4 regions of the Guptibacillus sedimenti genome follow, and region 3 is predicted to be linked to each of the others. Evidence: riboswitches for the same ligand, from Rfam matches in the RefSeq annotation. Region 3 holds a riboswitch; each other region holds the start of a gene.
What was found. A riboswitch is a leader RNA that binds a small molecule or an ion and turns the genes downstream of it on or off. The one in region 3 is predicted to bind cyclic di-GMP.
Positions count from the first base shown of each region.

Region 1 (7,804 bases), on a different contig from region 3:
CTAAGAAAAAATTAATCTAAATTTGAACCGAAACTATTCGTAAGGGTGTAATCATAATGGCGAACAACCATGAAAAGGTGAACCAGTCCTCTGAAGAAAAAGTCACTCTTAATAAAGAGGCCGCACAAACGAATAAGAATCACGACGAGCAAGAGCGTAAGCCAAAGGTGCGGTTAATCCCCATTTGGCTACGCCTTCTTCTCGTTGCCCTCTTGCTTATGGCATCCCTTCTTGCAGGGGCGATGATCGGTTACGGTGTAATTGGTGATGGTAGCCCTGGCGATGTGTTTAAAAAGAGCACCTGGGTGAAGATAAGTGATATTGTTAAAAAAGAAGAGTAACAGATAGGAGAATAAGATATGTTAGATAGTCAGGAAATAAAAAAGATTATCCCGCATCGCTACCCTTTCCTTCTTGTTGATCGAATTCTTGAAGTAGAAGAAGAAGTACGTGCGGTCGGTATTAAGAACGTGACAGCAAATGAAGAATTCTTTAATGGCCATTTTCCGGACTACCCGGTTATGCCAGGAGTTTTGATTGTAGAAGCACTTGCTCAAGTAGGGGCAGTGGCGATGCTTAAGAAAGAAGAAAACCAGGGGAAGCTTGCTTTCTTTACAGGCATTGATAAATGCCGATTTAAAAGACAAGTGAAACCAGGTGATCAGCTTCGTCTTGAAGTGGAAATCATCCGCATTAAAGGACCGATTGGTAAAGGAAAAGCAACAGCCACTGTTGATGGTGAAGTTGCTGCTGAAGCTGAAATTATGTTTGCCCTTAAGTAAGTATAAAAGAGCGAATCCTCCCTTCTTGTGTCAGTATTTTGACACAAGAAGGGAGGATTCATTTTTAGACCCGGAACGGAATTATTGTTGGCATGTTAAGCACTTATCCGTATTGTAAAACCATCATAGAGACTATGTAAATTTCAACATTTTCCCTTTTGGACCTGATATGATTTACTCAACCGTTAAATAGCGGTAAAAACTTATCGAGTTCAGGGAGGAATTTTGGAAATGAATAACAAGAAATTCATGCTCAAAATTGCAACTTCGTTAGTAGCTGTTATGTTAATCACAGCGTGTAACAGCGGTGAAAATGATTCAGAAAACGGCAACAACTCTATGAACAATGGAAGTAACACCGAAGAGCCCGCAGCTAACGAAAACTCCGAGAACTCTGCTGAATAAGAACTTTCTCTCCTGTCCATCCTGGACAGGAGTTTCTATTTTTCCGGCTCGCTTTTTCCGTGATGCAATTGCCACTTTTTAAACTCTAAATAATCCGCAAAGTCTTCTTTTGTAATGCCAGAGCGCATGGCCTCTTCAATCAATTCTTTCCATTCTGTATCAAGTACAGGTTCCTCATAATCTTCTTCAAGAATGAATACCTCAATCGGCACTTTAAGTTCCGCTGCGATTTTTTCAAGAAATTGAATAGAAGGATTTGCCTGTTGATTTCGCTCGATGGAACTTAGATAGGACTTTGCTACCCCTGCCCGCTTTGCTAATTCTGTCAAAGACAATCCCATTCGATTCCGATAAAGTTTAATTTTTTCACCGATCATCCCTTTACCTCGACTTTATCATTATTTAATGAGTTAATTTTATCAAGAACGCATTGTTCTGTAAACAGAACAATAGTCATAGATTTTATAAATGAAAGAGAGAATGAAAGATAAAATTGTGAAAAATTAAGAATAGTAGAGGATTTGTTAGAAAATAGCAAGTTTATCCAAAAATACAGCTTAATATAATGAATTTTCACTCTTTTTAATCTTCCAAAATAAGACTATATTAGATGTACATTCTAAATAAAGAACAAAACGTTCTTTATTAGTGTCGGTAATTGCTGAATTTGATAAGGGGGATGGGGAATGAGAACGTATACTGACGAAAAATTGGATCAGGATTGGGTGACCCTTATGTCAATCGCAAGAAATATAGGTTTGTCTAAGGAGGAAGTGAAGCGGTTTTTAATCAATTCCTCAAAAAAGTAAGGAGGAATGATGGTGATTAAATTAGGTGAGGGGACGTTTGTATCCTATATACTAGGGAAAAGAATCAAAGTGATAGCGGTTGATGAACAAATCGCCAAGCTCTACATTAACGATGAATATAAAGGCAACTGTGATCTGCCTTTTATTCTAGAGAAAATTCACAGTCTCGAAAATAAAGATCAGGACATCAAGGGACTGATCGAGGATGAACAAAAGATGTATGAGGAACTAAGTGAAATTATTAAAAACCAAACCATTTCGCCTCATAATGAGTAAGAAAAGGACCATAAGATTTAATCAAGCTTCCCCGGTTTACTCTCTAGATTTGTACTAGCGTGACCTTATTTGTAAATGAAATAAGAGCCTACCAAAAGGTGTCGGCTCTTGCATGACACTTTATTGATGAGGCCCCTGCTTTGCGCGCCATTTATTAAATTCAAGAAATTCCTTGAATTGATCTTTACTAACACCTGATTCCATCGCTTCTTTCACTAACTTCTTCCATTCAGCGTCTAATTCACTTTGATGAATGGGATCATCCCCTTGAAGAAGTACTTCGACTGAAACATCCAGTACATTTGAAATTTTATCTAGAAATTGAATAGAGGGATTTGATTGTATATTTCGTTCAATGGAACTTAAATACGATTTCGCGACGTTGGCGCGTTCTGCTAATTCTGAAAGTGATAATCCTTTGCGTAAACGATACTTTTTAACTTCTTCCCCGATCACGTTCATCCCTCCGATGCTTCGACAAAATTCTTTCTATTATTAATTATACCAGTATGTTTTTGTTCCGTAAATAGAACGAAAGCGGCATAATGCGATGCCGCTTTCGTTAGAGTTACTTTCCATTTTGATGAAGAAATGATTTAATTTCGTTAATATCCATGCCAAGTTCTTTCGCTTCAATGATTAGTGCAACCCATTCTTCATCAAGTTTTTCCTCCGTATGTACGCCCATGTAACTCCTCCTTCAACTCATTCCAGGTAGTTCAGCCATCATAGAAGCTCCAATAACAACTTCCTTAGATCTGTTTACTTTGCGTCTACTTTTTTTCAAAAATAGTTGCCCTTTTCTGGAGGATACGTTGTACGATTAACGAATGCTAACGAAAATAACTACTTTCATCATAGGACATTTAACCTACGAAAGGTGTAGAAAATTGTAAAAAATAACAATTATTTATGACTATTTTTGTAAAAAAGCAGCTTAATTTATCCTCATCTGCAGCCGGTGGTTTCATGGATACATATTTTTCAAAGAGATGGCAAAAATACCACTATTACGGCTACAAGGAGGAGTTATTTTGAAAAAGTGGGTGTTATCATTAGTTACTTGTTTACTTGCATTGAACATAGCAGCATGCTCCAATGCAAATGAAGAAGAAGGTCCTGTTGAAGATCCAGAAATGCAGGAGAATACGCCTGAGGATGAAGAGAATGTGAATGAAGACGATGGAACAATTGATGAAGAAGATGACGACACGATGAATCAGAATGGGAAACAAGAAGGCGATCAAGATGAAGATGGCAATATGGAGGAAGGCGATATGGACGACGCCGAGAAACAGCCGAATGATGAAACGGAAGATCAGCAATAAGAGGCCTATGCAGGTCTCTTTTTATTTTCAAAAAACGGTCTAAAAAAATGTAGCAGCGGGAATAGGCAGAAAAAAGGAGGTTATGAACATGAACAAGGTGGCAGTGATTACAGGTGGAGGTTCTGGCATTGGAGAAGCGACAGCTAAGCGAATGGCGAAAGAAGGGATTCGCGTTTGTTTATTTGATTTAAAAGAAAGTCGGGCAGAACAAGTGAAGGAAGAAATTATTAATGACGGAGGTGAAGCATTCGTACTTGATGTGGACGTTTCCGACGAAGAACGGGTTACATACGGATTAAAGCAAGTTGTGAGCGAATGGGGACGCGTTGATATTCTTTTTAATAATGCCGGGATTAACGGAACGCTCAATCCAATTGAAGAAATGAAGGTAGAGGAGTGGGATCAAACGATTGAAACAAACTTGCGAAGTACGTTTTTAATGGTCAAGCACACGATTCCTTATATGAAAGAAAACGGAGGTAGCATAATTATTACAAGCTCCATTAATGGCAATCGCACTTTTTCAAACTTTGGCATGTCGGCCTACAGTACGTCCAAAGCAGGACAAGTGGCTTTTATGAAAATGGCTGCGCTTGAACTGGCTCAGTATCGCATTCGCGTTAACGCGATTTGTCCTGGTGCGATTGAAACAAACATTGATCAGAATACCGATAAAAAAGAAAGTGTGGAAGACATCGAAATCCCGGTCGAATATCCTGAAGGAAGTCATCCTCTTGAGCAAAAGCCAGGCTCTCCAGAACAAGTAGCGGATGTGGTTTACTTTTTAGCTTCTGAAGCATCCAGTCATGTTACAGGCACAGCGATGTTTGTTGATGGAGCAGAATCGCTGTTATAAACTAAAAACCTGGCCGTGAGTCAGGTTTTCTTATTGACGTTAGAACATCTCGAGACTATCGTGGAAGAGAGGTGATCAAATTGTTTACAAAAGTCCATCATGTGGCCATTATTTGTTCGGATTACGAACGATCAAAGCATTTTTATACGAATACGCTGGGATTATCAATCATCGAAGAAACGTATCGAAAAGAACGAAATTCGTACAAACTCGATTTAGCTGTAGGGGAACATACTCAAATTGAATTGTTTTCTTTTCCGAACTCCCCTGAGAGACCGAGCTACCCTGAAGCGAGAGGTTTAAGACACGTGGCGTTTGAAGTAACGGATCTTGATGAGGCGGTGCAACACCTTAAGGAAAATGGCGTTTCATCACTTGAAAACATAAGAGTAGATGAGCTCACATACAAGCGCTTTACCTTTTTCGCAGATCCAGACGGTCTGCCAATTGAACTATATGAGAAATGAAACAATATTCTAAAAATAGTTGATTCCTTTTAAAACCTGTGACAAAATAAAGAGTGAAAGCGTTTGCTAAATGTTGGAATCGTTGGTTTATTTTTAAAGACAAGCGATTTCCTTGTTTTTATTGTTTTGTGCAAACGGTTTCACATTTTCTTTAAGGGGGAAAAGGATGAAAAGGGGTAATCGAAGAAAACTTTCACTGTCACTGGTCATTATTCTTGTTGTACAACTGCTTGCTGGGGCTATTCCAGGAACAGTGAAGGCAGCTAGTAGTCCTGTTATTGATGGAACGTCAGCAACGTTTATTTTCGAAGGAGATGGGAGCGAGGAATCCGTTCTTGTAGCAGGTGATTTCACCAATTGGCAGGAAGGAGCGCTACCACTCGAGAAGGTAGAGGGTGTCTGGAAGTTAACGGTAGATGATTTATCCGATGGACTTCATCAGTACAAATTTATCGTAGGGGATGAATGGATGAAAGATCCTTTAAATCCAAATGGTAGCGATAACAGTACGTTTACAATTGGTGAGACGACAGATGAACGGATTGTAACCCTTGTTGGGGATTTGCAAGACGAGCTTGGAGCAACGGGAGAATGGGATCCAGCGTCTGAGGAAACAAAGATGGAAGCAAAAGGAGACGGATTTTATGAATTCTCTGGTGAACTTCCAGCTGGAACTTATGAGTATAAAATAGCGATCAACCAATCGTGGGGAGAGAGCTATGGAGATGGTTCGAACAATCTGAAACTAACGCTAGATGAAAAAATGAAAGTGACGTTTTATTATCATGATGAAACGCACGCCATTGCGAACTCAACGACTTATACCCCTGTAAAGATAGATAAACAACCACGACTAGTTGGTTCGATCCAACCTGCGATTGATGCAGGGGCTGAATGGAGTCCTGAACAGTCCACTGCGCTGTTCTCTGATGACGATTATGATAACATTTATTCCTTCTCGACAAGTGTTCCTAAAGGAAACTATGAGTATAAAGTCGTGCTTGGAGATACGTGGGGAGAAGATTACCCTGCAGATAATGCAACGTTAAACGTGATTGAAAAGGCGGACGTTACGTTCTTTTTTAATACAGAAACAAAAGAAGTAAGCACAGATTATACTGCGGAAGGATCAGATGGCGCCATTTCGAAAGCAAGTCTTCTACATAACTCGTGGGAAGAAGCGTTTCGCTCTCCATTTGGTGCTGTGCAAGAAGGAAAGACAGTAACCCTACGTCTAGCAGCAAAGAAAGATGATTTAACAAAAGCCGATCTTTACATTAAGAATCAAAATACAGGTACAAGCAATCTAATTGCAATGGAAAAAGCCGCTACTTCTGACGGAAAAGATTATTGGGAAGCGACAGTAACCCCTGAAGAAAAAGGCCTTTACGGCTATAAATTTATCGTTCGTGATGGTTCGGCTAAAGCGGAATACGGAGAAGATACGAAGCAGGGTGAAGCAGGTAAAGCAGTGGATGCGAATGCAGAGCTCTATCAATTAACGGTCTTTGATCCAGGTTTTAAAACGCCAGACTGGATGAAGGAAGCTGTTGTGTATCAAATTTTCCCTGATCGATTCTACAATGGAAATGAAGGCAATGACGATGCAAAGGAAACGGCGCGTGGTCCTGAGCCAATTGAAGATCAGAATTGGGGAGAGCTACCGGATAATCCAAGGCTTTCAGATAGTGCCAACTACGATGGGGATGGGATTTGGAGCAATGATTTCTTTGGTGGCGACATTAAAGGGATTCAGCAAAAGCTCGATTACATCCAATCACTCGGTGTAAATACGATCTATTTAAATCCAATCGCTAAGGCAGCATCAAACCACAAATATGATGCAACGGATTGGAAAGCGGTTGATCCAATGTTTGGCACACCGGAAGAATTTAAAGCGTTTACAGATGAACTCGAAAAACGTGATATGCATCTTATTATGGACGGCGTGTTTAATCACGTTGGCGATGACTCCATCTATTTTGACCGCTACGGGAAATATGAGGTAGTTGGTGCCTATGAATACTGGTCTCGCATTTATGACCTGATGAATGAAGACGGTATGAGTGAAGAAGAGGCGAAAGTAGAAGCGCGTAAACAGCTCGAGGATGAGGGGCAAACGTTTAATGACGAATACGGTTTCCACAACTGGTTTAATCTTAAAAATGAAAAAGTAACGGATGAAAATGGGAATGAACGTTACGATTACCAGGCATGGTGGGGCTACGATTCCCTTCCTGAAATAAAAAGTGTTGAAGGTGATGCTGTTGAATACGACAGCGAGTTAAATAATGAAAAATTTGCGGACTACATTATGTACGACAAAGATTCTGCATCTAAATCATGGTTAACAAATGGCGCGTCCGGCTGGCGCCTTGATGTGGCGAATGAAGTGGATATGGAATTCTGGCGAGAGTTCCGTGATGAATTAAAGTCTGAAGAAATGGCCGGTGCTGGCGCAACGTTAAAAGAAGGGGAAGAGCCGCTTATTCTCGGTGAAATATGGGATGATGCTTCGAAATACTTCCTTGGCGATCAATATGATTCCGTGATGAATTATCGGTTTGAAGGCGCCATTCTCAATTTCTTGAAAAGCGGAGATGCCGCGAGTGCAGATGAGAAGCTGATGGCGGTACAGGAAGATTATCCTGATGAAGCGTTCCATGCGCTTATGAACTTAATGGGATCTCACGATACGCCGCGTGCCATTTACGTTCTTGGCGGCGGAACGGATACGTATGAGCGAGCAGAATTTGATCCGAATTACGATCATGAGCTTGGCGTGCAGCGTCTAAAGTTAGCTGCTGTCCTGCAAATGGGCTACCCTGGTGCTCCGACGATTTATTATGGCGATGAAGCTGGCGTAACGGGTTCTAAAGAT
Region 1 is NZ_JAQQWV010000001.1:225,337-233,140, forward strand. It holds gene PQ578_RS01170 (rod shape-determining protein) at 1-20, shown strand, start outside; gene PQ578_RS01175 (DNA-directed RNA polymerase subunit beta) at 57-341, shown strand; gene fabZ (3-hydroxyacyl-ACP dehydratase FabZ) at 360-782, shown strand; gene PQ578_RS01185 (hypothetical protein) at 1,014-1,187, shown strand; gene PQ578_RS01190 (helix-turn-helix domain-containing protein) at 1,223-1,564, opposite strand; gene PQ578_RS01195 (anti-repressor SinI family protein) at 1,874-1,996, shown strand; gene PQ578_RS01200 (hypothetical protein) at 2,009-2,272, shown strand; gene PQ578_RS01205 (helix-turn-helix domain-containing protein) at 2,393-2,728, opposite strand; gene PQ578_RS01210 (anti-repressor SinI family protein) at 2,841-2,960, opposite strand; cyclic di-GMP riboswitch class I at 2,983-3,080, opposite strand; gene PQ578_RS01215 (hypothetical protein) at 3,307-3,600, shown strand; gene PQ578_RS01220 (SDR family oxidoreductase) at 3,689-4,456, shown strand; gene gloA2 (SMU1112c/YaeR family gloxylase I-like metalloprotein) at 4,531-4,923, shown strand; gene PQ578_RS01230 (alpha amylase N-terminal ig-like domain-containing protein) at 5,090-7,804, shown strand, end outside.
Region 1: linked by a shared signal. The riboswitch ahead of PQ578_RS01210 (anti-repressor SinI family protein) and the one ahead of PQ578_RS09755 (HD-GYP domain-containing protein) in region 3 are both predicted to bind cyclic di-GMP.

Region 2 (7,804 bases), on a different contig from region 3:
TGTGACAATTCGTTTAGAAGTTCCTTTATTCCTTCTTCAAGGGAACGATCCTTTAAAGCGGCTGGTCTAAGATGAAGTAAAAGAGCGCGCATTTCTAACTGAGATTGATGAATGGTTTCCTCGACCATTTTAAGATGCTTTGTTTCTAAATCATCCGCTTCCTCACGCGTCTCTGTGATTGAACTCATGAGCATTGAAGCAGCGAAAAGCTGTTGGCTAACTGAGTCGTGTAATTCTCTCGCAAGACGATTCCGCTCTTCTGACACAACTTGTTGGACACGCTTCTCATGATCTTCTGCTTTTTCATTCGCTAGCTTTTGAGCTAATCTCACCTGCTCATTTATCCGATTTTGCAGTTTGCTAATCTGTTCAAAAACGCCATTTAGAACTGTGCTGTTTCTATTATGTATCGTGCGTCCTTTATCCAGTTCTTGAAGCGTATCAGCCACATATTGAAGCTCTTTACTAACGTAAAATCCTGATATTCCTCCAGCAACTCCTCCAAGTATAATTGTCATAATTGGAACGATTAACCCAAACGGTAAATCCATTAAATCTTTTTCAAATAATAGAGAGAAGGAGGCGATTGGATAGACGGATAAGTAAGAGACAGTGAAGAGGAAAAGCAGCAAGAGAGAGAGCAACGCACCAATGAACATATGACGCTGTATCACACTCATACGCGCTTCACCTCTAAATCCCCTGCAAACATGGAGGTTACAAGCTTCACTTTCTCAGAAGCTTCCTCATAGCCTTTCGTCTTGTAAGAAAGGACTTGATTGAACATGCCAGGCTCTTCATGCTCAAATAGTGTGGCAGATCCGAGCATAGAAGAATGCTGAATACTAACTTCAAGCTCGTACGGAACAAGAATTTGAATTTTGCCCACGATGTTACGAATCATAATAATCGATTCGCCCTTCGGAAGGACCGTATAGCTTAAGTCAATAACCGTTTCTCCAAAGCCAGCCTGGATATTCACATCATTCCATTCATACACATGTTCATGTGTCCTTTGTTTTCCTACCCATCTGTTTTGAAAAATCGTCTCATGTTGCACAAGATCTTCTTCCATCTGCTCTGGCTTTTCTAATACGGGACGGATTTTCTTAGGTTTTTGTTTTGACTGATAGAGTTGAAACCCAAGATATACTAACAATACGAGTAGAAAAAATTTAACAACAACCATGTTCATAATGGTTGTAACAAAAAAGAAAATACCGCCTCCCATAAACACCTTTCCGGAAGTTCGTGGCAAACGCTTTCTTCCCATGTAAATCAATACACCGGAAACGATTAACAAGAATAGAAGGCCACCATTTAAAGAAACTTCTAGTAATATTAGAATGACTCCAATAATAAGAAGCCCTTTAACAGTGTCGCTATTTAAATTTCTCCACATCGGTGTCCCTCCATTCCTAAATCCATTTATCTGATTATTCTTGAATCGCTCATGACCAAAAGAGGCGCATGCGCCTCTTTTAGAATACCATTATTCCTCTGATTGTTTTAATGAGTTTCTTGCTTTTTGGTCTTTTTTTCTAAATCATGAAATTTCATATCCATGCTCGAAACATAATAATCTCGATTCACCTTTTTCTCAAGTCTTTCAATATACTTTTCCATCTCATCAAAGCGATGGAATGGTTGGTTGTGATGATGACGCTCTTCAAGAATCACGTCCATTTTGTGATGGGCTCTTACGATATTTTCTCTCCCCATCAACTCCATTCTCTTGAGTGACATATCTTTCAGCTTATGCTTCATCTTCTCATGTTTTTGTTCAAGGTGCTTCAACTCAAGTCCTGCTTCATCTACTAATTGAGATAACCGATCTGCTCTTTCTTCATACTGAACTTCCTCTTGTTTAGCAAATTCGTATAAATCCGTTTCACCAGCTTCACTCGCTAGAACAGTTTGTCCCGCACGTTTCTCTGCATTTCTTCTCGCTTTAACAAGTTCTCTTCTAAACTCATCTAGAAGTGCCGACTGTCGTTCAACGAGTTTCCCCGCCTTCTCCACTTCCTGTTCGCACTGTCTGAGATAGTGATTTAACAAAGAGAGTGGATTTTTTTGTTCTTTCTGGTCCAGCATATTATGAAAATCAGCTTCGATTGAATGTTTGATGCGGGTTAGTAAATTCGCCATATCATTTTCTCTCCTTTTTATTTTAGCTTCGTTTAAGTTCATCCCACTGCTTTTCAAAATTAGTGAATGGATCCTCTGACTCTCCCGGCTCATCCCATTTTTTATAAATAACATAGAGAACATAAACCGCTACCAGGCCTAGGATAGCTGGCATATTTGCCACGGCCGTGCTTAAACCGATAATCCCTATAATTCCCCAGATGACTTTTCCAGTTGTTGAGTCTGATTTAAGAAATTTCTTTGCTGCAACGTATAAGATACCTAGACTTATGATCATTCCTACTAGTGAACCAAGGTTTGCTAGTAAAACAATCGCAGCAATGATCCCTAATAATAGTAAACCTGCTTTCTTCATCAAGGTCGCCTCCTTTCATATCCTTATTCTACCTTTTGCCATAAGCTTTCATAATGAGCTAAAGCTATATCTTTGCATAAGCCCTGAGACCTAGTTAAATCATAGATAGTGTCAAGTATAGGTTAAAGCCTGTTCTATCTTAACTAAACGAATCATGGTAAAGTGAAAGCAGATAGCACGGAAAGGAGTTCGGGAATGGTTATTATTACGACCATTATCGTTGTAATCATTATGACGATTGTCATTGCCGCTGCTTTTGGAATGGCTGTATCAAAGGGGTACAGTGTCAAACATACTGTCGATCCGTTGCCAGATGAGCATCGGAAGACAGAGAAAGAGGGGAAACATGAACGGACAGAACCGAAGTAATATCGCGCCTGGAAAAACCGTTGATATCGTCTTGAAACAAGACCAGCGTTCAGGGAAAACAACGCGAGGGATTGTAAAAGATATTTTAACAAAATCTCCAACTCATCCACACGGCATTAAAGTACGTCTTGAAGATGGACAGGTTGGTCGAGTCAAAACCATCTTGTGATAATCGTAAAAAACCCCCCGGAATAAAGTCCGGGGGGTTTCGCATTTCTATGGTTTTAACGCCATCCAACTATCAAGATAATGTATGGAAAAACCATCTAAAGCCGTTGAATTCTCGTAAGCTGTTTTTACTTTGAGAAGCTCATCATTCATGATCGCTTCTCCTTCTTCAAAAAATGAGATATACGAAGCTTCTGACGTTTGTCCCGTCTCTACTCCGATGGAGACTTTTTTATGATGCTCTTCAGCAAATGCGATTTCATTACGAACAAGCGCAATAATTCCATTGCCTCCATCTGCACAATCTCGGTAAGCCATTAATGTTATTACATCTGCTGTCTGAATAATCCATTCAGCTAAATTTCCAGATCCATAACGATTTTGATAAGATTGCTCGTCAAACCAGAACGGTGTGTCGACTCCGAACAAGATACTCATGCTCCCCGCTCGTGCTTTTGCATTTAATAACCGATCCTGATAAAAAGCGATTGTGTCTTGATAATTATTCGTCCATCCTGAATGGAGATAAGGCTCAATATCAAGATGAACACCACTAAATTTCTGGTACTCTGCTGCATTCGCTTGATACGCTTCTAGCCAGTTAAATAAGTTACTTTGATACGTAGCTCCTTTAATGGTTGCCCAGTTTGGCGCTCCATCAAGCGCATGAACACGTATCCCTTTAGCTGTCGCTTTTTCAATAAATGAGCGATAGGAAGATTGTGCGATTGAGCGGTTGATTTGTAAGTAGGCGTCACTTACTTGTTTCTCTTCCATAAATTGAAGAACTTCTACTGGTTTTGTTTCAATATCCCTTGTATTCCAAATCCATGTAGCAAGAGCTTGATCCATTTCGCTCGCCTCGGCTTTCCCTTCAGGCAGTGCAACTGACTGTACAACATAGGCCAGTATAAAAAAGAGAATAACGCTAGCAACAGATAAATTCCTCACATGTGTGCTCTCCTTTTTTCTGAACCAAGAGCTCAACCCCTGGCAGTCTGGCAGCCATTCGCATTAATGCGGGCAGGCCCATAACTTTGCGTCCCTACCTTTCAATAGGTTTGCCTTTTTCAGTTTTATCTTCCAACTACTTTTATTATCGGTAGAGAGATCGTGAGAGTTTAGCTAAATTTTATCGTATATTAAATCATACTGTGCATCTAATTCTTCAAGAATGCCGCCTCTTATTTCTTAAACAAACGTTTGATTAACTTGGTAACAGCTTTGAAGGAACCTCTGTATAAAACAATTTGAGCTCGTGCAATGCTCGCGTACAACCCACATATAAAAGTTTTGCATCTTCCACATTGGATCCGTAATTTCCTTTATTCGCATTTGCTATGATAACCCCATCGAATTCTAAACCCTTCGTTAGATAGATCGGTACTATGGAAATGTCGCCTTCATATGAGCGATCTTCTTTTGTAAGAAGATTGACATCTTTCTCGTTAGCAAACTTTTGATACAACTGATCACATTCTTCTTCAGTTCTTCCAACAATGGCAATCGTTTTCATCCCTCGACTTTTCATTTCCTGAGCTGTTTCAAACAAGCGGTCGAATAAACTTTCTTTCTCTATTTTACGAACGGTAACACTCTCTCCACTACGAAATACAGGGACTGCAGGTTGAACAGGTATGTTAGCATGCGCAATAATTTCATTGGCAAATTCAATAATTTCTAATGTAGAGCGATAGCTTTGTTCTAGTTCAATATACAGCTCGTTTTTCTGAAAGATGTCTTTGAATTCCTGCCATTGATGAATCCCTTTATAGGCATGAATACCCTGAGATAGATCGCCTAGGATCGTAAATGATTGCGATCGATTCACTTCCATCAACAAAGCTAATTGAAAAGGAGAAAAGTCCTGTGCCTCATCTATCACGATATGCTGAAAAACATCGTCTTTATGAACACCATTCAACTTAAATTGAATATAGAGGAGAGGAGCAAGGTCAGATGGGGATACGTTCTTCTTTTTTAATAGCTTAGATGTTCCTAATATTATTCCTTCATCTACTAGTTGCGTTCGTTCGGTTTTAGGAACATACTCTGGAGGATTTGCCTGAAACAATGCCTTATAAAAAGAAAGCGCTGTTTGCTTCGGCCATTTTTTAAAATATAGGTTTAGCTGTGTATTCGCAACTTTACGGTACTCTTTTTGTAAATGACTCCCTTCAATTGCCTTAACCTCATCTTTAATCCAGACTTTAAAACGATTCATGATCATATCACGCTTTCGTCCAACAGGATATGCGGAGAGATCTTCTAGCCACTGCTGAATTTTAACTTCAGGCAGCTTACTTCCTTCAAATGGAATGAAGTCTCCTTCTGGTTCCACGGATTGGCTATAATAGAAAAGAGCTTTATCGATCCAATCTTTAAAGAGAGTCGAACCTTTCACTCTCCCCCCAGCTAAGTTCATATCTGGCCGTTCCCTCGCAAACCATTTTTGAAGGTCGTCTTCTGTAGCATCTAATTTCACTTTTTCCTCAATCATGCTTAATGTCCAATCAGTAAAAGTCGATTGTTGAATTCCTCCTACCCCTAACTCAGGAAGAACACCAGAAATATAGTCAAGAAACATTCGGTTCGGTGCAAAAATAATCATTCTTCCTGCTTGTATCGTATCTCGATACTCGTACAACAAGTAAGCTAACCGATGCAAGGCAACAGTTGTTTTCCCGCTTCCTGCTGCACCTTGAATGATTAAGGGCGTCGATCGTTCTGCACGAATAATATCATTTTGTTTTGCTTGTATTGTAGAAACAATGTCGCGAAGGCGATTGTCTTTATTTTCACTGAGGCGATAGAGTAGAAACTCATCTGATCCACTTAAATCATCGCTTCCTTCTACATAAGTGTCCACCACTCGCTGAAGTTCTTTATCTCGAATCACAATGTTTCTTTTTAGTTCGATATTCCCCTCAATCATGCCATCTGGAGACAAATAATAAACATCCTCTTCTGGACCAGTAAAGGCATAGAACATACTTGCAAGAGGCGCTCGCCAATCAATGACTAGAGAATCCTGTGAATCACCATCTGCTACGCCAACCTTCCCAATGTAGTAGGCGCGTGATGCCTTCTCATCTTCTTGAAAATCCATTCTCGCAAAATACGGTTCTTTAGCAGCGATAGCAAGTGATTGACGATTTTCCTCACGAATGCTTTCAAGAGCCTGTTCAGTTACATTATCACCTGAATACCGGGGATACCCTTCCAATGTTTTTTGTTGTTTTGTAATCTCGGCAGCAATTTGATCGAGTTGCTGCTTCTCTTTTCGATAGGCACTTTGATTCTTATGATCCAAGATCAGTTACCTCCTTCTGAGATTTGCCTTTAACTGAGACAGAAGTTTAATACTACCATAAGTGCAGTTTATCTACCAATTTATTTTTGGAAAATTTAAAAATATGACCTTTTCTAAAAAATATTTCTTAAAATGATCCAAACTCTTTTTCACTTCGTTAGCTGTATGTAATCAAAATAAACGGTAAAAAAAACGAGGAGCGTGAAGAAAAAAATGAACATGAAAAAAGCATTTAAAAAATTAATGGTTCCGGCTCTAGGGCTAACCCTATTGTTTCCAACAGTTGCAGGTGCAGCTGACCCAGAACCAACAGTAAGCACACCAGCTGCCGATCTACGAGCCACACTTGATCAACTCTTATCCGAACATTTTGTACTAGCTGTTACGTCCATGACCAAATCGTATGATGGCACTGAGGATGCTGAAGAAGTGACAGAAGCACTCGACCAAAACGCAGCTGACATGACACCAGCGATCGCATCTGTTTATGGCGATGAAGCCGCGCAACAATTTGAGGACATTTTTAGAGGGCACAATGATTATTCCACAGATTTCGTAAAAGCGGCAACAGAAGATGATGCAGAACTTCGAAAAGAAGCTGAGAAAGAAGTCGATGAATTTGTTGATGAATTCTCCACTTTCCTTGATACAGCAACTGAAGGAAATCTTCCAAAAGACGCTGCTGAAGATGTTTTAGAAGTCCATGAAGAGCAAGTTTTAACAACATTTGATGAGTATACAGAAGGAAATTACGAACAAGCTTATACCACATTCCGAGAAGGACATAAGCATATGTTTGCAATTAGTAAAGCATTATCGAATGCGATCGTAACGCAGATGCCTGATAAATTCGAAAACACGAAAGCTGATACACCAGCTGCCGATTTGCGATCAACGCTAAACAGTTTGGCGTCTGAACACTTTGCTCTTTCTTCCCTTGGCCTTGAAAAAGGGTATGATCAATCAGAAGACTATGACTTCGTAAACTGGGCAGAAGACAGAAACACCGCTGACTTTAAAGCTGCAATCGGTTCTATCTACGGAGATGAGGGTGCAGCTCAGTTTGAAACAATCTGGCAGGAAGATCATATCGCTGCACAAGCAGATCTTGTCGTTGCCTCTCTTTCTGAAGACGAAGAAGCGATGAAATTGGCAAAAGAACGTCTATTAACAACTTTCCCTGAAAATTTCGGTGCTTTCCTTGGAACAGCAACAGAAGAAAACCTTCCGACTGATGCTGCAACTAAAGCACTTATGGCTCATGAAAAACAAGTTGTCGGATCTTTTGAATCCTATATGTCTGGTGATTTTAAAGCTTCTACAGATCAATTCCGTGAAGGGTATGCGTTCATGTTTGGTGTAGGTGAATCTCTAGGCGGTGCGATTGTGAAACAAATGCCAGATAAGTTCGCTGGAGAAGCCATGCCTGGCGATATGCCAAAAACGGGTAT
Region 2 is NZ_JAQQWV010000005.1:68,542-76,345, forward strand. It holds gene PQ578_RS18285 (sensor histidine kinase) at 1-680, opposite strand, end outside; gene liaF (cell wall-active antibiotics response protein LiaF) at 677-1,402, opposite strand; gene PQ578_RS18295 (PspA/IM30 family protein) at 1,510-2,148, opposite strand; gene PQ578_RS18300 (lmo0954 family membrane protein) at 2,171-2,503, opposite strand; gene ytzI (YtzI protein) at 2,699-2,872, shown strand; gene PQ578_RS18310 (YwbE family protein) at 2,850-3,041, shown strand; gene PQ578_RS18315 (amidase) at 3,089-3,991, opposite strand; cyclic di-GMP riboswitch class I at 4,030-4,116, opposite strand; gene PQ578_RS18320 (HelD family protein) at 4,248-6,353, opposite strand; gene PQ578_RS18325 (globin family protein) at 6,573-7,804, shown strand, end outside.
Region 2: linked by a shared signal. The riboswitch ahead of PQ578_RS18315 (amidase) and the one ahead of PQ578_RS09755 (HD-GYP domain-containing protein) in region 3 are both predicted to bind cyclic di-GMP.

Region 3 (7,804 bases):
CAGAGGGGTGAGCACCAATATACAACTTTTCTACGCCCAATTGCTTTGCAATGTCTTTCGCTTTGACAAATAGTCTGTGGCCGATTCCCATTCCTCTATAGGGTAATGAAGTATGGACGTAAGAAAGTTCACGATAAGTTGAGCGCTCTCCAAATGTCTCAGCTTCAATAACAGCGAAGGCAAGGACTTTGTTCCCTTGTTCAGCTACAATGACAGCCCCGCCACAAGTGATGGTTGACTTGAAGTGATTCACAATTTCTCGTTTTCTCTCAATTGTCCAATCGTCCTCAAATCGATCCTCCTTTTCGTTTAACCTGTTCGATTCAACAACTAGTACCTGTGTTGTTTCTTGTTTACGTTCAAAAGAATCAAGGATTGAATCTTCAAAATCAATCGATTGTAAAACCCTTATCGTGTCCATTAATCTTCACTCCTTTTGCACTAAATATAGCATATTGAAATGAATTCGCATGTCTTTTTGTGAAGGATGAAACAAGGTTTGTTATCTAACAAAGAGGATAGCCGAGTGGCTATCCTCTTCCTATTTCTTTAAAATTCTTCGTAAGTAGCCGGATCTTGATCATTGATGCGACCATTTGGACGCGTTAATTCAGCCATCATGGCCATTTCAGTTTCATCTAATTCGAAATCGAAAATGGAGAGGTTTTCACGCTGGCGTTCTGGAGACGAAGATTTAGGGATTGGAATGGAACCTAATTGGTAGTGCCAGCGTAAAATGATTTGGGACACGGACTTGTGGTGCTGTTCTGCGATTTTTGTGATCGTTTCATTTTCTAAAATGTCATTCACCCGAGCAAGTGGGCTCCAGGATTCCGTTTTAATGTTGTTTTGTTCGTGCCATCTTCTTTGTTCTTCTTGGTTAAAGAACGGATGCAATTCGATTTGATTGATGCTTGGCTTAACGCCTGTTTCCTTTTCCAATTGTTCTAAGTGTTCAGGGAGGAAATTACATACGCCAATGGAGCGGATCAAGCCCCATTTTTTTGCATCTATTAAAGCTTGCCATGCTTCCACAAAATGACCTTGTTTCGGATTTGGCCAGTGGATGAGGTACAAATCGTAGTAATCTAAATTCGCACGATACAGTGATTCTTGAATAGCCGTTACCGCTTTTTCATATTCCTGATATCGACCTGGTAGTTTCGATGTGATGCGTAATTCGTTTCTTGGAACTGTACTGCGACGAATGGCTTCGCCAACCGTTCCTTCATTCTCATAATTATACGCGGTATCAATGAGGCGGTAGCCAACATCAATCGCACTTGTGATGCCTGTTGCACCATGATTTCCGTTTAATTTGTAAGTTCCAAATCCAATCGCAGGTAAAGTAAGGCCATCATTCAACGTGATTTCTGGAATTGATTTCTTCATCCAAACTCATTCCTTTCTGGAGTACGTTCTTTAAACTAGTACCTCGTTCTAGAAAATGTAAACTTATGTAAGCGTGATCAATTCATTTTCAAATAAAATAATTGGGAATGGTTTTATCACACCATAAAAGAGCTTACGAAAAGAGAGTAAGCTCTTTTAAGTTACGGCGACCTATCGAATCATTCTCGCTTTTTCATAACAATCTATATGGGGATCAGGAGGAGTTAGCCCCCTGCGATAAATTTCAGAAGTTAACATTTCGATAAACGCTTGATCAAGTTGAAGCTTATACGCATCACAATAGGCAATGAACAACTCCTGATTTGTGAGAAACATCATTCTGATGACCTCCCTAATTTGTTGTTGTAGCTGAAACGATAAAGGATATGCTGCTTTTCATTTTTGATGGGGTACATAATCAAAATAATGAAGCAGAATCTTTTTCCCTTTTAATCGCTTTTCCATATAGGCAACAAACAAGAAAGTGCATCGAGCATCATACAGATTTCGATCTTTCTTAAGTTCATAGATGGCGGCCTGATCTGATCGCTTTGGACGATAAGGTCGGTCCATTGTCATAGCGGAATAGCTATCAATCACACGAAGGAGATTTACGGCAAACGGCAGCTGTTCCTTCAACATATGATCAGGATATCCTGTTCCGTCACTATTTTCGTGATGATGTAAGATCAAGGAAGGCTCGAAATCAATTTCTGGATAGTCACTTAAAATCTCTATGCCAAGTTCTGGGTGTTGTTCCAGCTCGCTTTTCTCAGAAAGAGTGAGTGGTCCATTCTGTTGAAGAATCTCTTTTGAAACAAGTAGCATTCCTATGTCATGTAAAAGAACGGACTGAAGGATGATCGGTTTCAATAGGGAGTGAAGATTGTAGTGCAAACAAAAATCAATATAATAACTTGTGGATTGAACGGAGTGATGGAAGGAAGGAGGGTCGTGACGACGGAGAAGTTCCATCAATTGCAGTGATTGATAAGAAAATAAATGAGCGTGCCCGTGCAATGTACACTTTTTCATGTTCATTCTCCTTTTGAGGAGCCGGTTGCACTACTTGCTCCCTATCATTCAAGTGCCCAGGCTAAAATGATAGTTCATCGCATTCTCTTTGTTAGTGTTGTGTTCCTCTGAAATTTACGGAACTCTAATTTCTTATCTAATCAATACCATAAAAAGGCGGGTTTGTTAATAGTTTTATGCACGATTTTATACAAAAGGTTAAAGCAGCTGGTTACCTAGAAAATCAGGTCTTCTTTATAGCGACCTTTAATCCTATTGGGCAACAAAGAAATAAAACAGAAGCATTTCTTTAATTAAATATACTTTATTTCCCAATACAAAATTATCCATTTTAAAGATATGATGTTAGTGCACTCATTTGGTGAAAATCAGATGAGAAAAATACATATCGAGGAGGAGTAACATGAAGAAACTTGCAAAATTCGCAACCATTTCATTTGTCTCAGTTGGATTGTTAGCTGGAGCAGCACAGGTAGGTACCCCTACAGTTGAAGCTAAAGGGCCTGTAGTCAATGCACCAGCTGGATGTTTTGGACCGGTTTATTATACGGTGAAGTATGGTGACACTCTATCAGAGATTGCCTCTAAATATGGTTTAACAACGAACTACCTTGCTTCACTGAACAATATTTCAAACCCGAATCAAATCTACGTTGGGCAAAGATTAAAAGCTTATAACTGTAATTAGATCGTGAAACAGAGCTTACTGAGGTTTATCCTTAAGCTCTGTTTTTCTTATTGTGCTAATGATTAACAAAAGTAGTGGAAGTCCAAATACAAAAAAATAACTTGCAGTGGCATGAAAGTTTGATAGGGTTTCAATGGTGAACATGTCATGAGGAACAAGTGAAATTGTCAGTATGAGAAAGGTTGTTATGATAATTGGCCACGTTGCTCTCTTACGTTTCGTAAGCGTCTTGATCCCCTCAGAAGAAATGTACAAATACGATCCAAACGAGGTTAAGACGGATACGGTCCAAATCGATAGAAATAGCAGATCAATCCGATCAATGATAAGAAAAGAGATTCCTTTTAACATATAAACGGTTGGATCTTGAATCGTTTCAAACTGCCTTGGGCTAAAATACACGTATGTGGCAATCGTAATTAGGCAGTAAAAGCACGTCACCGCTACGTTGGAGAGCGTTAAACTAACGAGCGCTTCTTTTCCTTTGTTTTGTAAATAAGGAAAAACAAATAAAGCCATCTCAAAACCAATCATGGAAAAGAATCCTTCAGGTGTGGCTTTTAGAATCGGACGTAATCCGTGCTCCCCAATGGGTAGGATGTATCGTATATCGGATTGCCTTAAGGCGACTAGAATCATAATAATGAGAGGGATAACTAAGATCGTAACGAATTGATTGAATCGACCGAGCACTTTTACTCTTCCTAGGACAAGATAGGCACCTGAGATTGATAGGAGAGAAAGGATTACGATTGAAGGAGTTCGAGGCAGAATCCAAGTGTTAATACTTATTTGAAATAGTTGGAGCACGAGGATTGCCGTTAATCCCGCAAATAAAATGTAACCGATCGAAATCATTGTGCCGATCAATCGTCCCATGATTTTTGGTGCATACTCATAGAGCGATAAGGTAGGAAATCGTTTACTTAAAAAGTACAGAATGAAAATAACGGCTTGAAACCCTATACTAGCAAGTATAATTGCGATCCATCCATCTTTTCCAGCTGTGGAGTAGAGTGTCTGGGGTAAGGAAAGAATACCTACACCCACCTGGGTCTGGAAAATGATAAAGAGAAATTGAACTGAATTAATTTGCTTACTCGTTTTCATCTCCACTGCCATCTCCGATCGTCCCGCGGTTATTACTACTATCTCCAGCATAGTTAAAAAAATGCAATGAGAAGAAAAGGCTTTTCCCACGCTGATTTGGAAAGATTATACGATATTGAAAATAATGGATTTAAATTGGTGGAACCAGGGAATTAAATAGGGAATTTTAACTTGTAAAAGGGGAAGAGGAGTGGAAGAAACGGTGATGAAGTTCTACGAATCAAAAAGAAAATTAATCTTATTAATGGTCGGGTGCTTGTTGTTCGTAGGGGCGGGTGGGTATTTTTCATATACTTTATTTCAAGAAGGTAGCATTTTAATCGCTCTCATTATGCTACTTTGTGGTGGTTTTTTCCTGTTTATTCTCACAATGTATGCTAAAAAAGTCGCCACAGGACACCCCCATGTAACCCTAACCCCTGAGGATTTGGAACTGTATGTGCTTCCAACAGAGAAAATAAACATTCGATGGGAAGACATTGAGGGGTTTATCCCGTATCGCATGCATAGCAATTCTTTTCATGGGCTTGTCTTAAAGGAGGAAGAACGCTATGCAAAGTTAATGCCAAATAAGATGAAAAAGCTATCTAGAATGAATGTAAGAATGGGCTATCCTCAATATAATATTGTTCTTTCTCATTTAAAACAAAAGAACCTTCTTATTGAAGAATTGGAAAAACGAATCGTTGAAACACATCCAAGTGAGAGTTCTAAGACGAACGGAGCGCTTAAATAAAGGACTCACTTTTGCCTTTTTTCTAGAGCTCATTATGCCCTTTCCGACATCTTAATAAAAAGATTGGTGATTAGTTTGGCGGCATAAACGACAAATAAGTAGGCCGCTAAAAGGACGAACCAATTTGTATACAGTTCAAAAAGGTGTAGTCCAATTAAAAGCGGTTTAAAGATAAATGTGAACGCAATGGCAGAAAGCGTACCATACAGCCAGTAGTTTTTCTCCTTATTTAAGCACCATTGGTAAAGCAAAATAAAATAAACGGGTATGAATGAAGCATCGATGCTAACGCTTGAAGGGAGTTGTGGGATTGCGATATAAGGATAATCCCACCAGGACTTTCTAACCCCTAGTGAGTCAAGATAGGCAGCGATGACGTGAATCGAAAAGCCAAAAAACCCAAGAAGGAAGATGTTTTTACGATCGATGAAGAAATACAATACAATGAGAGGGACGAGTAGCATTGCAAGTATGGTCCAGAATTGCCACGTCGTATAATTGGAGAACTGATGCCAGTAATCGATAGAAGCCGCTTCAAGTTGTTTTTTTAATGAAAGTATATGATCAAATTGTTGTTGGCGATCCATGTAAATACCTCCTTTAATGGGTAGTATTCATCGATTGTTGAAACGCTATTACAATTCGGTATAACTTTTGACAAGTTAAGTGAAAGATCTCTTACTAAAAGGAAAGTTGACCATCAGTGACGAATTCAATAAGCGACTTTACTATCCTAAATGAGGTGATGAGTTGGCTCGAACGGCAAAGCAAGTGTTTGTTAACTTACCAGTGAAGAACTTGGATAAGTCGATTCATTTTTTCACAGAGCTAGGTTTTGAATTCAATCCACAATTTACAGATAAGAATGCCACGTGTATGGTGATCAATGAAAATACATTCGTGATGCTGCTCGTTGAGGAGTTCTTTCAAACATTCACTCAGAAGGAGCTAGTAAACGCGAGGTCATCAACGGAAGTGATTATGGCGATATCAGCTGAAAGCAATGATGAGGTTGATGAGATTGTGAAGCGAGCGCTAGCAGCCGGGGGAAGTCCTTCAAATGAAGCCATTGATCATGGTTTCATGTATGCATGGAGCTTCCAGGATCTAGATGGTCACCTGTGGGAAGTGATGCATATGCAAGGTTCAGTAGAGTAGGATAGAACAGATTAAACAAAAAAAGGCCCCATCCTACTAACAAAGTAGATGGGGCCTTTTATATGATTATACGATTAGTCTGCTACAACAAACTCAAAGTTTCCTTCAAATTTAACATCTTTTCCTAGCAAGAAACCGCCAGTCTCAATAGCTGCATTATACGTCATGCCGTATGCTTCACGGTTAATTTTCCCTGAAACGTCAAAACCAGCGACAGTGCTACCATCAAGTGGGCTTTTCGATGTTCCGTTATATTCAACTGTAAACGTTTCTTCTTTTGTCACGCCTTTAATGGTAAAGTTGCCAGTTACATCATATTCTTCGTCAGATTTCTTTTTGATCGACTTGCTTTCGAATACCATGTTTGGGTATTGATCAGCTTCAAAGAAATCACCAGAGCGAAGGTGGCCGTCGCGGTCTTCGTTACCTGTATCGATTGACTTTACAGAGATGGTTACTTTAATGTTTGCGGCTGTAAGGTCATTAAGATCGCCATTGAAATCAACGTCAAAGTCAGTGAATTCCCCTTTTGCTTTTGAAACCATCATATGTTTAATTTGGAAATCTAAGCTACTGTGAACCTTATCTAATGTTAATGTTTTCATGAAAAATTCCTCCTCAAGGATTGGTGCTTTTTAGTATGAATTAAAGATATCTTATTTTTATCTTGAAGTCAAGATAATTTAATTCAAGATATTGAGTTCTGTCTTTTTAACTAGAAAAATGAGTGGAAGACATCATGCGAAAGGCTTGTTTTCGTAAAAATAGGATAGGCAAATGGGGGGAATTAAGGGTGATCGCGTTTGCGAAAATGAAAGTCGTGTCATGAGGGGAAGTAGAAGGGAAGAAAGAAGCTAGTTAAATGAAAAAATGGATGGTACTTGGAAGTGTCATGTTTGTGCTTGCAGTGGAGGAAATGAAAAAGGAACGATGGAAAATGAACCTGAGACAACAGGGGAGAAGCAACGTGTAAAAAGGCAAACGGCTTTTAAAAAAACCGTTTGCCTTTTTTTAGTTTGCGACACTTTGTTCTGTCACGACTTCCTGTTTGCGCTCTCGTTTTGCTTTTCGGAAATAGAGCAGTTCATAAAAGACAGGTACGATGACGAGTGTTAGCACCGTTGCTCCAGAAAGACCACCAATGACGACAACGGCAAGTGACTTTGATACGAGACTGCCATCTTCTGCATGACCGAATAGGAGTGGAAGCATGGCACAAATGGTGGCGATCGCTGTCATGATAACCGGACGAAGACGCGTACTGCAGGCTTCCATAATCGCATCGCGAATGATCATCGTTTCTTCATTTTGTTTCACGCGATCGATTAACACAATCGCGTTTGTAACCACGATACCAATTAGCATCAACGCTCCGATCAGTGCGGTCGCATCAGCTGGCACTCCCGAAATTAGTAGACCAAGAACGGCGCCAATGGATGCTAGCGGGAGCGTCATTAGAATCGCAAGTGGTGCTCGCAAAGTTTTAAAGGTTAGCACCATAATGAGATACACAATAAGAATGGACGCGAGCATGGTCATGCCAAGATCTTTAAAATCATCTGCCTGTTGCTGCGAGGCGCCTCCAGTAGCAAGTGTAACGCCATTCGGTAAATCAAGTTCATTTACATTTTGATCGATATTTTGCGCAATAACTGAAAGCTCCTCTGGCGTCACTTCGGCTGTAA
Region 3 is NZ_JAQQWV010000002.1:281,014-288,817, forward strand. It holds gene PQ578_RS09740 (GNAT family N-acetyltransferase) at 1-421, opposite strand, end outside; gene PQ578_RS09745 (aldo/keto reductase) at 550-1,392, opposite strand; gene sda (sporulation histidine kinase inhibitor Sda) at 1,564-1,731, opposite strand; gene PQ578_RS09755 (HD-GYP domain-containing protein) at 1,789-2,427, opposite strand; cyclic di-GMP riboswitch class II at 2,439-2,521, opposite strand; gene PQ578_RS22415 (M23 family metallopeptidase) at 2,831-3,115, shown strand; gene PQ578_RS09765 (GerAB/ArcD/ProY family transporter) at 3,131-4,237, opposite strand; gene PQ578_RS09770 (STM3941 family protein) at 4,416-4,961, shown strand; gene PQ578_RS09775 (CBO0543 family protein) at 4,994-5,548, opposite strand; gene PQ578_RS09780 (VOC family protein) at 5,712-6,119, shown strand; gene PQ578_RS09785 (YceI family protein) at 6,194-6,724, opposite strand; gene PQ578_RS09790 (efflux RND transporter permease subunit) at 7,131-7,804, opposite strand, start outside.

Region 4 (7,804 bases), on a different contig from region 3:
TAGAAAAACACCTAGCAAAAATGTAATCAGTATAAACCGAAGTTTTTTATCCAACCAAAACATCCCCCTTGTGTTCATATGTGTATTATCACATATGAACACAAGGGGGATCAACTACTTGATTATTATTAATTAGAAGGCCAAAGCATTTCATTTAGATCATGATAATTTGTCACATAAAAATCGGCTCCTGGAGAGTCATTTTGAAAGAGACATGTTTTCATTCCAACTTCTTTTGCAGGAAGAATATCCAGCAGACGATCCCCTACTGCAAGGTCCAAATGGTATTGATCGTTCAAATGATGGTACGAAGCAGGATCGGGCTTTCGTGGAAAACCATCGTCACCTGCTACGAGATCAGCAAAATAATGTTCCATATCAAAATGCTTTAAAATAGCAATTACTTCAGCACGTGGTTTATGTGTCATGATCACATTTAACTCGGCTTTTTCCAGAATCGTTTTTAATCCTCTAAATGGTGGTTTGTCGTCAGGTGAAAGGGCATTATCTTTTTTGCGAAATGCTGTAATCTGCTCCTCAGTTAATTGAAACACTTCTGTTGCATGATGAAAGGAAACTTTCAACTCTCTTAATATCTCATCTTCCGATATCTCAGAGGAGACTAACTGTTTCATCACTTTTGTAAACGCTGGGTATGTATCAAATAATGTCCCATCAAAATCCCAAAGTATTCTCACCTTTCACTCACTCTCCTCATTAGTAAAGAAAAGCCGCTCGTACACGAGCGGCTACTTTAATTAAAATTGTGTTTTTTCTTCAAGAAAGCTTTTCAGTTCTGAAATCGGCATTCTTTTTTGTTCCATCGTATCACGATCACGGATCGTTACTTGCTGATCTTCTACAGAATCAAAATCAAACGTAATCGCGTATGGTGTACCAATTTCATCATGGCGACGGTAACGTTTACCAATTGAACCAGCTTCGTCATAATCAACCATAAAGTATTTAGATAGCTCAGCATGAACGGCACGCGCTTCTTCAGAAAGTTTTTTAGAAAGTGGGAAGACGGCTGCTTTAAATGGCGCAATCGCCGGATGGAAGTGCATCACACTTCTTGAAGTGCCATCTTCAAGCTCTTGTTCTTCATATGCTTCAATCAAAAAGGCAAGCGTCACACGATCTGCACCGAGTGAAGGCTCGATACAATATGGTACATACTTTTCACCCGTTTGCTGATCATGATAAGTAAAATCTTCATTTGAGTGTTCCATATGCTGCTTCAGATCGTAATCTGTTCTTGAAGCAACACCCCATAGCTCACCCCAGCCAAACGGGAATTTATACTCAATATCAGTTGTTGCATTACTATAATGTGAAAGCTCATCTTCCGCATGCTCACGTAATCGAATGCTATCCTCACTTACCCCAAGATTCAGCAACCAGTTTTTGCAATACTCTTTCCAATAGTCATGCCATTCTAGTTCATCACCAGGTTTACAGAAAAATTCAAGCTCCATTTGTTCAAATTCGCGAGTCCGGAACGTAAAGTTACCAGGTGTGATTTCGTTTCGGAAGCTCTTTCCTATTTGCGCAATACCAAAAGGTACTTTTTTACGCATCGAACGTTGTACATTTTTAAAGTTAACAAAAATCCCCTGCGCCGTTTCCGGTCGAAGGTAAATTTCATTTGTGCTTGATTTCGTTACACCCTGATGTGTTTTAAACATTAAATCAAACTGTCGTATTTCTGTAAAGTCTTCACTACCACATTCGGGACATGTAATGTTGTTGTTTTTAATAAGTCGTTCCATTTCTTCAAATGAAAGGCCGTCAGCAATCATTTCATCTTCTTCTGTTGATAGAGCGTCTTCAATTAACTTGTCAGCACGGTGTCTTGTTTTACAACTTTTGCAATCAATTAAAGGATCATTAAAGTTACCTAGGTGACCAGAAGCTTCCCAAGTTTTTGGGTTCATCAATATGGCAGCATCTAGGCCACTATTGTATGGCGATTCTTGAACAAATTTCTTCCACCATGCTCCTTTAATATTGTTTTTTAATTCTACGCCAAGCGGACCATAGTCCCACGTATTTGCGAGTCCTCCGTAAATATCAGACCCTGGAAAAATAAATCCTCTGTGCTTTGATACAGATACGATCTGTTCCATAGAAATTGTCATGTTATTCTCTCCTTTTTTCAATCAATATAAAAAGCTCTCGCTCCATGGACAATAAATGTCCAGGGACGAGAGCTTATGCACCCGCGGTTCCACCCTAGTTGATGCATATCATGCATCCACTTTCAGAACGTAAACTCCAGACCGCCGTTTCATCAGACCTTATTCGGGCTCGCACCATCCCCGAATCGCTTCAATGAGGTTTATCTGATTACTATTTGTCCTTCATAGTTAGTATGGTTATGTATGAGATTGATATGACATATGATACAAAAAATGTTCACCTAAAGTCAAGGATTAAGCCAGAAAAAAACGACCTTACTGGTCGCTCATCATTTATGTACATTCGTGGATGTTGGTTTTTTATCTTGTCTTAGAAATGACCTTACCTCTTCCTTTTGTAACCCAAGCTCCCGGGCAGCCCTCATTAGAATAACCCATTCTTGATCAAGTACTTTCTTAGGCTTAATCTCTGCCATGGTCATTCTTTTCTCCTCCTTATCGGGTTTCCAGGAGGACCAGCCGTCATCGTTGGTGACCCAACATTAGACCTGTGTCTTTGCGTCCCATTCTTTAGAATGGTTTGCCCTTATCTGGAGAATTAAGAAATGACATGCACCGACTATTTTCCTAGAAAACCTACATATTTTTAAAGAATTTACAAATTTACAATAGAAGTTTGCCGGTATATGTTACTAATATACCAGCTACGTAGAAAAAATTCAAAATATTTTTAAAATAATGTCGTAATCATATCATTCAACATGCATGAATCATATGATACTCCTATCAACAAATTGAATCTCTCCATCTAAATCGAGTAGCTTCTCATTTTTGCAGGTGATTGAAAAATAACTAAAAATACCCTAAAGGAAGAGTTTCATGAGACGACATCAAATCGGGACTGCTTGGAGTGGAAAACATGTTGTACTTCTCCACTGTTCACCATTCTCCAATCAAACAACTGCACTCTACAAAAGTCTTTACGCACCAACTGAGCCCCTCCATCCTTCATGTACCGAAACGCTATCGATTTATCTTAGCATCGGCTACTCAATTGCTTTCGTTCATTCACTTAACGATGGCTCAGTTGAATATGTACTTACAAAATAAGAGAAGGTTGCATATGCAACCTTCTCTTATTATTAAAACTGACTTAGATATTCTTTCACTTGATCGGGATTTTTTGTATTTGCACTATGCAAGTGACCAATTTTCTTCCCATCTTTATAAACGAGTAAGCTAGGAATACCCATTACATTATTTTCTTCTGTAATTTCAGGAAACTGTTCAATGTCAATTTGAGCCCAGGACTTATCTTGATTAACATTAATGATGTCATCAATAAAAAAATCAAGACGTTTGCAATCAGGACACCAGTTTGCTTCGTATTTTAGTATGGATACCTCTTTATCGTTAATGAAAGACTGATAAGAATCAGCCGTTTCTATTTTTTTCACATCCATCGCTCCTTCTATCTTTATCTTCAGTGACAATTATATCGAAATAATCTTCTAATGTCTGTAAGGAAGATTACGATATTTCAGCATTAAGAACTTAAAGCTTCAAGAGGTCGAATCCTATCATATCTAGAAACTCAGTAAATCAGGCTAAAATCCCCCCTGTTATTCCACGTCATCTGCAAGACGAATGCCTGTAAATTGCCAGCGTTTTTCAGGACCAAAGAAATTACGATATGTCGGACGGATATGTGTTTGCGAAGTAACGCATGATCCTCCTCGTAAAATCATTTGGCTACTCATGAATTTGGCATTATATTCACCTAATGCACCCTCAAGAGGTTTATTACCTGGATATGGCATATAAGGACTTTTCGTCCATTCCCATACATCTCCATAAGCTTTTTTAATGTTACCTTCTTCTTCTTTCACTGATGCAACCGGATGATAGTGACCATCCTCTACAAAATTACCAGCGATCGGCTGATCCCTTACTGCAACTTCCCATTCTGATTCTGAAGGTAGGCGCTTTCCTACAAAACTTGCATAGGCTTCGGCTTCGTAATAGCTAACGTGGGTAACGGGCTCTTCTTTATTAATCGGCACTAGTCCATGAAGTGTAAACACATACCACTCACCATCTTTTTCGATCCAATGCAATGGCGCTTTCCAATTTTCATTCTTCACAGTTGCCCAACCATCAGACAGCCAGTAGGCAGCCTGGTCATAGCCTCCAGCATTTATAAATTCCATGTATTCTCCGTTCGTCACAGTTCTTGTCGCTAACTTAAATGGTTCAAGCCATACCTTATGTACTGGTCGTTCATTGTCAAAAGAAAAGCCGTCATCTTCATCCATACCCGTTTCAATAAGTCCACCCTCGAATGACACCCATTCTAACGGTGTCGCTTTTGCTGTAGGTTCGTCATCAAGTGGACGGTATACAGGGTACAACGGATTAACGGAGAAATTATATTTAATATCTGTCATTAAAAGTTCTTGGTGTTGCTGTTCATGATTTAGTCCAATTTCAACGAGATCTGCAACTTGATGAAGATGTCCTTCATCGAGTTGTTGAATTAAGTTCACTATTTCTTCATTGATATCCGAACGATAGCTTCTTACTTTATCTATACTTGGTCTACTTAATAATCCCCTTGAATGACGCGGAAAGTAACTTCCAACACTTTCATAGTACGAGTTAAATAAATAGTCAAATTCTTTATGAAAAGACTCATAATTTTCTTTATACTGTTTTAAAATAAACGTTTCAAAAAACCAAGTCGTGTGGGCCATATGCCATTTGGGAGGACTTACATCGGGAATTGATTGGATAGTGAAATCCTCCGTCTCAAGCGGTTCCACTAATGTATTTGTCATTGCGCGTGTAGCCTCAAAGGAATGAAGCAATTGTTCTCGTAATTCGCTTAACTGAATCGAATGTTGTACCATATGTTCCTCCCTAGTAATTTCTATAATTTATTAACACAAAAATTTACCCTTGCTTCCAATTAATTAAACATTTATAAAGTAATTCCTGTTTTCATAAGTACATTTGAAATTTCTTTATGTCCATGCGTGTTCGGGTGGATACAATCTGAAGCTAACAATTGCTTTTCTCTCCCTTTAAAAACGGGAAAGACATTAGCCACTCTCACCAACTCTCCAGTGGAACATTTGTCAATATGACGGTTGAACTGCTTTACCCAGTAATCTGAAAAAGGAATAGTAGGAATAGGATTATACAAGTTAACAATTCGTATCATCGCTTTTCCATCTGACTGCTTAAGAGCATAAGACAAATAGGACACAATCCAGCTCATATTTTGGCAGCAAACCTTTAAAGCATCATCCAACACAGTATCTTTTTCCGTTATCGCGTAAGATTCAGCCGCATCGATAAGGTCATTTCCACCAGCTGTTAAAGTTACGATTTCCGTTTGTCCCAGGTCGATCTTCGAGCAAGCAAGCCATTTTTTCACTTCCGACGTCGTCGCTCCATTTTCAGCAAAAACACTTACATTCACCTTTTTTCTTATGGAACATTGTAATTCATTTTTATAAAAATCTACAAAAGTTGGAGAAAACAACAAGGTCCCCGTTCCTAATGTAATAGAGTCACCGATTGCTGTGTAACCTATTGCAGGATGACAAGCTAACATTGTATCACCTCGTTTATTAGATGCTCTACAATATTCACCTCATCCACCACAGGTGACTAGCATTCCATTTACATATTGTCTAGAGAAATAGACCGATCTCCTTCTACTAAAAAAGGCACATTAAGTTCACCAGCGAATTTAATCAGCTCTTCCTATGGAAGAAAGCGGCGAATAAAGAGGATGTTTCATATTAAAATCACAAGAAAAGACGCTACCTAAAGTTAGCGTCTTTTCTTGCCCCTCAATCTAATTCGCTGTTTTCCCATCCGAGTCTTTTTGATTATCCTTCTTACCTTCTAATTTATCCCACTTAATCGGTCTATTGAGATTCAATTTTTTTTTCAAGTTCAATAAGCAGTTGAAATGACCAACATACCATTTATCGAACTTCACCATATGAATGGTTTCCCAGTCTCTCATCTCCTTCGTACATCCATCACAATGTATTTCCATTGGAAGGCACTTCCTGTCTAAAGTAGTTTTCTTTATTTATATTCAAAAGGATGAAAATGTGATTGGTCATCTGTACGAAAAAACGCATCCATTGGATGCGTTTCTCTTCTTTATTTAAGATTTTCTGGATTTAATACTTGAAGTGCTTCTGGAACAAATTTACCATCTTTGCGAATTAACTCATCATCAAACCAAATTTCACCGCCACCATATTCAGGGCGTTGAATTAAAACAAGATCCCAGTGAACAGATGAATCATTGCCGTTTGGCGCTTCATCGTATGCTTGTCCTGGTGTGAAATGGAAAGAACCATCTATTTTTTCATCAAATAGAATATCTTTCATTGGCTCACGAATGAACGGGTTGACACCAATCGCAAATTCGCCGATATACCGAGCTCCTTCATCCGTATCGAGAATTTGATTTAGCCTCTCTGTATCATTTGCTTCAGCATCGATCACTTTCCCGTTTTCGAACGTAAGCTGGACATTCTCAAATACAAAACCATTGTAAGGAGAAGGTGTATTATACGTAATGACACCATTTACACTATCCTTAACTGGTGCAGTAAAAACTTCCCCATCAGGTATATTAAGTTCACCAGCACATTTTACAGCCGGAATATCTTTGATGGAGAAACTTAGGTTTGTGTCAGGAGAAACAATTCGAACCTCATCGGCTTTGTTCATACGATCCACAAGTGAATCCATCGCTTCACTCATCTTTGCATAATCCATCGTGCAAACATTGAAATAGAAGTTCTCAAATGCTTCCGTACTCATGCCAGAAAGCTGTGCCATGGATTCATTTGGATACCTCATAACAACCCATTTTGTATGCTTCACACGTTGATTACTGTGAACTTTTGTTTTGTAAATTTGATTATACAAAGCCATTTTCGCTTCTGGTACGTCTGAAAGCTCATTAATATTCTCAGAACCACGTATCCCAATGTAAGCATTCATTTTCTTCATCTGATTTAAATCAATCTCAGCCCACTCCGTGATTTGTTCTTCAGTCGCATTCATCAACAGTTCCCGAAGAACTTGATTATCTCTCAAGTTAACATGAGGGAACCCCCCTGCTTTATGTACCTCTTTCACAATGCTGCGTACAAGAGTATTGTCTACATCAAATGCTTCGATTAACACATGTTCACCTTGCTGAACCTTGGTTGAGTATTGGACTAATTTCTCAGCAAACTCTATAATACGAGAATCAAACATATTCTCCCTCTTTTCTTCATATTAATAATGCTCTGCCTTCCTATTATACGCCCTACATTCAACTTTCTTCAAACATTAGAAAACCGGGCATATGCCCGGTTCTCATTATTTAATATCTTGATCATATTCCATATAAATCACGTGAGTCTTAAGGTATTCATTAAGACCGTGTTTTCCATCCGCACCGCCAATACCAGATTGGCCCATTCCGGCGTGGAAACCTTGAACGGCTTCAAAGTTCTCGCGGTTCACATACGTTTCACCATAGCGAAGAACATTTGAAGCTTTCATGACTTCATGCATGTTATCACTAAAGATTGATGAAGAAAGACCGTAATAAGTGTCGTTAGCCATTTCTAGCACTT
Region 4 is NZ_JAQQWV010000003.1:373,061-380,864, forward strand. It holds gene PQ578_RS16255 (MFS transporter) at 1-54, opposite strand, end outside; gene PQ578_RS16260 (HAD-IA family hydrolase) at 129-698, opposite strand; gene PQ578_RS16265 (glycine--tRNA ligase) at 759-2,141, opposite strand; gene PQ578_RS16270 (anti-repressor SinI family protein) at 2,471-2,623, opposite strand; cyclic di-GMP riboswitch class I at 2,648-2,736, opposite strand; gene PQ578_RS16275 (hypothetical protein) at 3,021-3,251, shown strand; gene PQ578_RS16280 (thioredoxin family protein) at 3,284-3,604, opposite strand; gene egtB (ergothioneine biosynthesis protein EgtB) at 3,764-5,050, opposite strand; gene PQ578_RS16290 (SGNH/GDSL hydrolase family protein) at 5,122-5,760, opposite strand; gene PQ578_RS16295 (hypothetical protein) at 6,007-6,213, opposite strand; gene PQ578_RS16300 (aminopeptidase) at 6,324-7,439, opposite strand; gene aldA (aldehyde dehydrogenase) at 7,545-7,804, opposite strand, start outside.
Region 4: linked by a shared signal. The riboswitch ahead of PQ578_RS16270 (anti-repressor SinI family protein) and the one ahead of PQ578_RS09755 (HD-GYP domain-containing protein) in region 3 are both predicted to bind cyclic di-GMP.